One region of the Geodermatophilus sp. SYSU D00703 genome, then DNA from elsewhere that is predicted to be linked to it. Evidence: riboswitches for the same ligand, from Rfam matches in the RefSeq annotation. Region 1 holds a riboswitch; the other holds the start of a gene.
The links. Region 1 has a riboswitch for cyclic di-AMP ahead of ACI782_RS15835 (LysM peptidoglycan-binding domain-containing protein). Riboswitches for the same ligand answer to the same signal wherever they lie in the genome.
Positions count from the first base shown of each region.

Region 2: linked by a shared signal. The riboswitch ahead of ACI782_RS14365 (LysM peptidoglycan-binding domain-containing protein) and the one ahead of ACI782_RS15835 (LysM peptidoglycan-binding domain-containing protein) in region 1 are both predicted to bind cyclic di-AMP.

Region 1 is NZ_JBJGYU010000016.1:26,248-30,451, reverse strand. It holds gene ACI782_RS15840 (hypothetical protein) at 1-1,187, shown strand, start outside; gene ACI782_RS15835 (LysM peptidoglycan-binding domain-containing protein) at 1,207-1,782, opposite strand; cyclic di-AMP (ydaO/yuaA leader) riboswitch at 1,786-1,946, opposite strand; gene treY (malto-oligosyltrehalose synthase) at 2,253-4,204, opposite strand, start outside.
Region 2 is NZ_JBJGYU010000013.1:67,345-71,548, forward strand. It holds gene ACI782_RS14355 (cyclase family protein) at 1-583, shown strand, start outside; gene ACI782_RS14360 (alkaline phosphatase D family protein) at 677-2,260, opposite strand; cyclic di-AMP (ydaO/yuaA leader) riboswitch at 2,559-2,719, shown strand; gene ACI782_RS14365 (LysM peptidoglycan-binding domain-containing protein) at 2,722-3,558, shown strand; gene ACI782_RS14370 (SDR family NAD(P)-dependent oxidoreductase) at 3,696-4,091, opposite strand.

The sequences.
Region 1 (4,204 bases):
TGCAGCGGATCGCCTATGGCTGGGGCGTGGCGGTGGCCCTCATCGCGGTCGTCGGCGTGCTCGCGTGGTCCCGCCGCGCGGCGGCGGCGCGGCGACGCCGCGCCGTCGTGGCCGCCATGTACACCCCCGACGGCGCCGACCGCCCCCGGCTCTCGGACGCCGGGCTCGAGCGGGTGGCCCGCGCCGTGTCCGCCGCCCGCCTGAAGAACGTGCTCGCGCCGGTGTTCGTCGTCGCCGCCCTCGTCGGCTGGGTCCTGTCGCTCGCCGCCGTCGCCGAGCAGGTGCGGAGCGGGTGCGACCGTGCCGCCTGCGCTCCGGGCGACCTCCCGTCCCCGTGGGGCTGGGCCAGCGCGGTCACCGCTGACGGGCCCTGGGCGCGGGGGCTCGTCGGCTTCGGCTCCGCCGTCCTGTTCCTGTTCGCCGTCGCCCTCGCCGTGCTGGGATCCCGGGCGTTCGTATCCGCGCCGGAGGGCGCCCGGTGGCGACGCAGGGTCAACGTCGTCTGGGACGTGATCGCGTTCTGGCCGCGGGCGGCGCACCCGTTCGTGCCCGCGGCGTACTCGCAGGTGGCGGTCCCGGCGCTGGTCGACCGCATCGAGTGGTTGCTCTCCGAGGAGGGGGAGGCCGACCAGGTGGTCCTGGCCGCGCACAGCCAGGGGAGCCTGGTCAGCCTGGCCGCGCTGCGCTCGATCGCTCCCGAGCTCTACCCGAGAGTCGGGCTGGTGACCTTCGGCTCCCAGTTGCGCATGCAGTTCTGCCGCGTGTTCCCCGCGCACGTGGGCCCTGGTGTGCTCCGCTGGCTCAGCGACACCTGGGGGGAGCGCTGGGTGAGCCTGTTCCGCGAGACCGACCCGATCGCCGGGCCGGTCCGGAGCTGGGACCGGACGCCCGAGACCGGCCCGCTCCGGTCACGCCGGCTCTGGGACGACGGTCCGGAGGAGGACTGGCGCGATCCCCGCACCCTGCGACGGGTCTGCGGCGGCGAGTGGCGCCTGCTGGACCCGGTCGCCTCCGACCCGGACAACCAGTCCGCGCCGGAGCCGCCGCTGTTGGCACACAGCCGCTACTGGGCCGACCCGGACTGGCCGATGGCGGTCGGCGTCGCCCGGGGCGCGGCCGCAGCTCGACGGTCGATGCCGTCGCCCGGCGCCGGCCAGGTCACGGGGGGCCAGCCCGGCCCCCCGTGACCTGCGCGGACGGTGCGGCTCAGACGACGAGCGACTGCCCCACGTAGACGAGGTTCGGATCGCTCACCCGGTCCTGGTTCCGCGCGTACAGGTCGCGCCAGCTCATCCCGTGGGCCGCGGCGATGGTGCCGAGCGTGTCCCCGGCCCGGACGACGTAGCTCCCGGCCGCCGTGCGGTGGTCCCGTGACGCCCGTTCGGGTTCGGTCGCGACGGGGGCCGCCGCCTGCGCCGACGACCCGCCGGTCAGGTACCGGCCGCAGTTCGGCCAGGCGCCGATGCCCTGGCCGTCGAGGGTGCGCTCGGCGACCACGATCTGCTGCTCCTTGCTGGCCAGGTGGGCGTTGGACGCGAACTCGTGCCCGCCGTAGGCGGCCCAGGTGCTCGCGCTGAACTGCAGGCCGCCGTAGTAGCCGTTGCCGGTGTTGATGTGCCAGTTCCCGCTGGACTCGCACTGGGCGACGCCGTCCCAGTCGTGCTCCGCGGCCGAGGCCGTGCCGGGGAGCGCGAGGGCGGACAGGGCCGCCGCACCGGTGAGGACGACGGCGCCGCGACGCAGGGCGCGTGCGGGCGTGCGGGATCGGTCGTGCTGGGGCATGGAGGATCCTCCGATCGACCGCCGGCGGGGTGAGCTGTCGGGTTCGGGCGGATCGGTTGCCCGGCCGCGGGTCGCGGCTTCACCCCGAGACGCGCAGCGCTGTTCACTGCAGCGCGCCGAGAGTGGGTCCCCCACCCCCGTCCACGGTCGTGCAGAGGTCGGACGCCGCCGGACGGGGTTGGGCGGGACGGCGCCGTGCCCGGCCGGACAGCCGGAGCACGGGCGGGACGCTAGGAGCGGACGCCCGGGTCCGCGCGCGGCGACGGGCGTTGCGCGCCGGCGTGGCGCGACAGGCCGGGCCGGGGGCAGCGCACCGCCCTCGGCCGACAACTCTCCGTCGTGAGTCCGGGAACGTCGTCGAAGGCCACCCTCCAGGGGCCCTCGGCCTGAGCCTCGTGACGTGCTGGAGCGGCCCCTCTGCAGGGTCCCGCCGCGAGCCTGCGAGTGGCGGGGGGCAGAGGGGTCCTCTCTCAGTCCCGGACGAGCAGCGCCACCGGCAGCCGCTCCAACGCCGCGCCGACCGGCAGTCCGGCGGCGTCGGAGACGAACCGGTCGCCGGTGAGCAGGTCCCGCCACGACCCGTTCGGCAGCTGCAGCGCGGTGTCGCCCCAGCCCCCGGAGGCGGCCAGCCCGACCGGCAGCCGGGTCGCCACGGTCACGACGCCGCCCCGGTCGAAGGCCACCACGTGGCCGGCCGCGGCGCCGGTGGCCTCGACCGGCTGGTAGCCGCCGAACCACCCGGGGTGCTCGCGGCGGGCGCGCAGCGTCCGGGAGACGACGAGCAGCTTCGCCGCGCCCTCGTCGTCCACCGGCGGCACCCAGCCCTCGTCGAGCCGGGCCAGCAGGCGCCGGCGCAGCCCGTAGTCCACGGGGCGGCGGTTGTCCGGGTCGACCAGCGAGAGGTCCCACAGCTCGGTGCCCTGGTAGACGTCCGGGACGCCGGGCATGGTCAGCTGCAGCAGCTTCTGCGACAGCGAGTTCGACCGGCCCGGCGGCGTGATGCGGGCCACGAAGCCCTCGAACTCAGCGCTGGTCGTGCGGTCGTCGTACGCGGCGTCCACGAGCGCGTGCAGCCGCGCCTCGAACTCCTCGTCGGGGTCGGTCCACGTGGTCGACGTCCCGGCCTCGCGCGCCGCCTTCTCCGCGTAGGCGTGCGCCCGCTCCCGGGACAGCGGCCAGGCGCCGACCAGGTTCTGCCACACCAGGTGGGCCAGCGGCCGGTCGGCGAGCCGGTGCCGGGCCAGCCAGCCGCGGACCAGTCCCGCCCACTCGGTGGGCAGCTCGGCGAGCACCGCCAGCCGCGCCCGCACGTCCTCGCTGCGCTTGGTGTCGTGCGTGGACAGCGTCGTCATCGACTGCGGCTTGCGCGCCAGCCGGCGCCCCTGCGCCTCGTGGAACTCCGCGACGGTGCTGCCGAAGCGGGCCGGGTCGCCGCCCACCTCGTTGAGCGCGACGAACCGGGCCCAGCGGTAGTAGGCGGTGTCCTCCACGCCCTTGGCCATGACTGGGCCGCTGGTCTGCTCGAAGCGGGTCGCCGCCTCGGTGCCGGCCTGGGACAGCACCGGGTGCAGCGCGTCGAGGGCGTCGGCCAGGTCGGGACGGCGGGACCGCACCGCGGCCACGGTGGCGTCGAGGTGCTCGCGGCCGTCGGGCAGGTAGGTGCGGTAGACCGGGAACGCCGCCAGCAGCTCGGCCAGGGCCTCGGTCTGCTGCTCCCGCGAGATGCCGGGCAGCTCGCCGATCACCCGCACCAGGCGGGCCACCTCCGAGCCGAGCATCCCGTCGGTGACCTCGCGCTTGCAGGCGTGCACCAGCGCGGCGTACTCCACGGCCCGGCCGGACAGCTCGGTGTCCAGCGCGGTCAGCGCAGGCTCGCCGGCCGGGTCGACCAGCACGTCGTCGACCTCGGTCAACGCGTCGTAGCCGGTCGTCCCGGCGGTCGCCCAGCTCTCCGGCAGGTCCTCACCGGGCTCGAGGATCTTCTCGACCACCGTCCACCGGTTACCGGACAGCCGGGCCAATCTCTCCAAGTACTCCCTGGGTCTGGCGAGCCCGTCGGGGTGGTCGATCCGCAGCCCGTCGACCGCGCCGGCCGCGACCATCTCCAGGACCAGCCGGTGGGTGGCGTCGAAGACCGCCGGGTCCTCGGCGCGCAGCCCGGCGAGGGTGTTGATCGCGAAGAACCGCCGGTAGTTGAGGTCGGTGTCGGCGCGCCGCCAGTCGACCAGCTCGTAGTGCTGGCGGGCGTGCACCTCCTGTGGCGTGCCCCCATCGGTGCCGGGGGCGATCGGGAAGCGGTTGTCGTAGTAGCGGAGCTCGCCGTCCACCACCTCCAGCTTCTCGACGTCGTCCGCCGACCCGAGGACCGGGACGCGCAGCTTGCCGCCGCCGAAGTCCCAGTCGATGTCGAACGCCGCGGCGT
Region 2 (4,204 bases), on a different contig from region 1:
CACGCACAGCGGCACGCACGTCGACGCCCCGTACCACTACTCGAAGGTCATGGACGGCGGCGCCCGTGCCATCACGATCGACGAGGTCCCCCTGGAGTGGTTCCTGCAGCCGGGCGTGAAGCTGGACTTCCGGCGCTTCCCGGACGGGTACGTGCTCAGCGCCGCGGACGTCGAGGCGGAGCTGGCGCGCATCGACCACGCGCTCGCTCCGTTGGAGATCGTCCTCGTCAACACCGCGGCCGGTGCTCGCTACGGCCAGGAGGACTACGTCGCCTCCGGCTGCGGGATGGGGCGGGAGGCCACCCTGTACCTGCTGGAGCGGGGCGTCCGGCTGACCGGCACCGACGCCTGGAGCTGGGACGCGCCGTTCGTGCACACGGCTCGCCGCTTCGCCGTCGACCACGACCCCTCGGTGATCTGGGAGGGGCACCGCGCCGGCCGGGAGATCGGCTACTGCCACATCGAGAAGCTGCACAACCTCGAGGCCCTGCCGCCCACCGGGTTCGAGGTCTCCTGCTTCCCGGTGAAGGTCTCCTCCGCGTCGGCCGGGTGGACCTGCGCCGTCGCGATCTTCGAGGACTGACCGGCCGCCCACGCCCGTGCGCACCCGGGAACCGGGCAGGGGGTCGCTGCCGTGTGGGCCCCGCTCCTCCCGGGCGGCGCACCGCCCGGCCGGTCAGGCGGGGGTCAGCTCGGTCTGGTGCAGGACCTCCCCGCCGACGGTCCGCAGCTGCACGGTCATGACCCCGCTCGCCCCGTCGATGCGGACGGAGCCGAGGAACTGGGACGTGTCGCCCGGCGCCCGGTTCGGGGTGTCGGCGACCCGGGAGAAGACCACCCGGGGGCCGAACGTGCCGTCGAGCGCACTGCGCCCGAAGGGCGCGGCGTGCAGCGGGCCGGAGACGAACTCCCAGAACGGGTCGAAGTCGGGGAAGGCCGCGCGCTGCGGGTCGTAGTGGTGGGCCGCGGTGTAGTGGACGTCGCCGGTGAGCCAGACGACGTTGCGCACCCCGCTCCGCCTGAGGTCCGACAGGAGGCGGGCGATCTCCAGCTCCCGGCCGGCCGGTCGCCCCGGGTCGCGGTCGGCGACGCCGTCCACGTCGATCGGACCGTCGGGCACCACGAGCCCGATCGGCATGTCGGAGGCGACCACCTTCCACAGCGCCCGGGACGTGGTCAGCCGCCGGGTGGCCCTGGCGAGCTGCTGCTCCCCGAGGATGCGGGCGCCCGGCCCGCCGGTGGTGGTGTCCCCCGTGTTCGGACCGCGGTGACTGCGCAGGTCGAGGGCGACGACGTCCAGCAGCGGGCCGTAGGACAGGACGCGGTCGATGCGGCTGCCGGCGACCGGTGTGTACTCGAGGAAGGCCCGCCGGCCCCGGGCGGCGAGCGTGTCGACGTCGGTCACGGTGTACCGGTGGTCGTCCAGGACCTCGCGGGGGTACCAGTTGTCGGTCACCTCGTGGTCGCTCCACTGGAGGAACTGCGGGACCTCGGCGGTGAAGCGGCGCACGTTGTCGTCGAGCAGGTTGTACAGGAACTGGCCCCGGTACTCGTCCAGGGTCTCGGCGACCTTGCTCTTCGCCGGGGTGACCACGTTGCGCCACACCGTGCCGTCGGGGAGGACGACGGTCTCCGTCAGCGGCCCGTCGGCGTAGACGTTGTCGCCGGAGTGGACGAAGAAGTCCGGCGCGAGCCGGCGGACCGCCTCGAAGCCGGTCATGCCGCCGGTGCCGGGGTTGATCCCCCAGCCCTGCCCGGCGACGTCGCCGGACCAGCTGAAGCTCACGTCCCGCCGGTCGACCGGGGCGGTGACCAGCCGGCCGACGAGCGGTTCGCCGGCGCGCCCGGGGTCGTCGTCCCCGGTGAAGGTGACCCGGTAGAACAGCTCCGTCCCCGGCGGCAGGCCGTCGACCAGCACCTTCCCGGTGTGGTCGGTGTCCGGCCCCACGTCGATCCACCGCTGCGCGTGGGGCCTGCGGAAGTCCGCCGTGGCGGCCACCTCGACGTGCATCCGGGCCGGGCGGTCGGTCCTTGACCAGACGACCGCCGAGCGTGCGGTCACGTCCCCGCTCTGCACGCCCCACCGTGCCTCGGGTCGCGACCGCAGGAGCGCCGGGCCGCCGAGCGCGAGTGACCCACGGCCGGCGAGACCGCCGAGGCCCACGCCGGCCCCGACGAGGACGGCGCCCTGCAGCAGCTGCCGCCGGGTGAGGTCCCGAGGGGCACCGGTCCGGCCGCGGCGGGTCGGGGGATCGGGCATGTCCGTCTCCGTCCTCCAGCCGTGCGCCACCACCGTCCCGTCGTGGATCGACCTGCAGTCGACACCCGGGCGAGCCCTGGGGAAAGCCCGATCGTCCCGGTGCAGGCAGGGCCCGAACGCACCCGACTGTGTCGCAGTCCACGGGACGCGCGGACGCGCGTCCCGACCAGCGCGTCCGTCTCACGAACACCACGGTGTGACGGCCGTCACGGCGACAATGCACATGACAGTACGTAGCGTTTTGGCTGCGCTCAGCAAACGAGAGCGCGGCGCCGGTCCGCCAAACCCTGCCCACCGGCTGCCATCCACACCGACCTCAGGGCAGGGGTGGGGGACCCACGTTCCACGGCGCGCTCCGGCTCACGGCACGGCGCGTCTCGGGGTGGAGCCGCGATCCGCGGCCGGGCACCGATCGCCCGAACCCGACAGCTCACCTCGCCGGCGGTGATCGGAGACCACCCATGGCAAAGCACCGCGCGCCCCGCTACGTCCGCACCAAGAAGGCGATCGCCAAGGCCCCCGTCGCGGCCGGGGCCACCGTCGTCGGACTCGGCGTCCTCAGCAGCTCCCCGGCCCAGGCCGCGGACGGGACCCCCTCCACCACCGTCGCGGAGGCACCGGTCCTCGCGCCGGCCCCCGCCGCCGAGCCGGCCCCCGCCGCGGTGGACGACTACACGGTCCAGCTCGGCGACACGGTCGCGGAGATCGCCGGTGCGGTCGACCAGCCGTGGCGGGAGCTGTACGAGCGCAACGTCGGCGTGATCGGCAGTGACCCGAACCTGATCGTCCCGGGTCAGGTCCTGCTGGTGACCGGCGCCACCTCGGCCGCCTCGGCCGCTCCGGCTGCCCCGGCGGCGCCCGTCGAGGCAGGCAGCGTGGGCAACTCGGCGCCAGCGGCCGTCGCCGCCGCCGCTCCGGCGGCCCCGGCGCCTGCGCCCGCGCAGATCAGCAACAGCGCCGGGCCGATCAAGCCGGCCGCGCAGGCCGCCGCGAACGCCGTCGTCTCCGACGTGCCCGGCGCCGCCGGCATCACCCTCGGCGGCACCCGCGCCAGCGCGGTCGACCCGCACGGTCACCCCTCCGGGCTGGCGGTGGACTACATGGTCCTGACCGACGCCGCCCTCGGCGACGCCATCGCCCAGTACCACATCGACCACTGGGACGAGCTCGGCGTGGAGTACGTCATCTGGCAGCAGCGGATCCTGACCTCGCCGACCGGGGCCTGGAAGCCGATGGCCGACCGCGGTGGCGTGACGGCCAACCACTTCGACCACGTCCACACCAACTACCGCGGCTGACCCCTCGGCCCACGACTCCCCCGGGCCCCGGCCGCCGCGCGCGGCCGGGGCCCGCGTGCCCTCCGGGACGGGTCATGTCTCCGGCGCGATCCGGTACGGCGCGGTGCCGCCGGCGTCGACCTGGAAGGCCATGCCGGTCACGTAGCGCGCCTCGTCGGAGGCGGGAACAGGACGGCGTTGCTGATGCCGACCGCCTCGACCCAGGGGACCGGGAGCGCGTTGACCGCCTTGCAGCCCTCGGCGGCCTCCTCCCGGCTGGCTCCGGGCAGGCCGAACACCTCGTACGTGGCCGGGTTCTGCACCATCGGGGTGTCGACCGTGGTCGGGTGCACCGAGTTCACCCGGATCCGCGCCGGCGCGAGCTCGACGGCCAGCGTGCGCATCAGCCCGGTGACGCCGTGCTTGGCGGCTGGGTAGTGGCCCGAGTTCGGGAACGCCACCAGGCCCGCCGTCGAGCTGGTCAGGACGATCGACCCGCCCTCGCCCCGCTCCAGCATCGGGCGGGCGGCGGCCGTGCCGACCAGAGAGGCCACCTCGCCACCGTCCACGCCTCCCCGTCGGACCGGTATCGCACCGAGCACGCGAGGGTCACCGGCGCCTGCGCCCTGGGACCGTCACCTCCCGCGTCGGTTCATCCGCTGCGGGT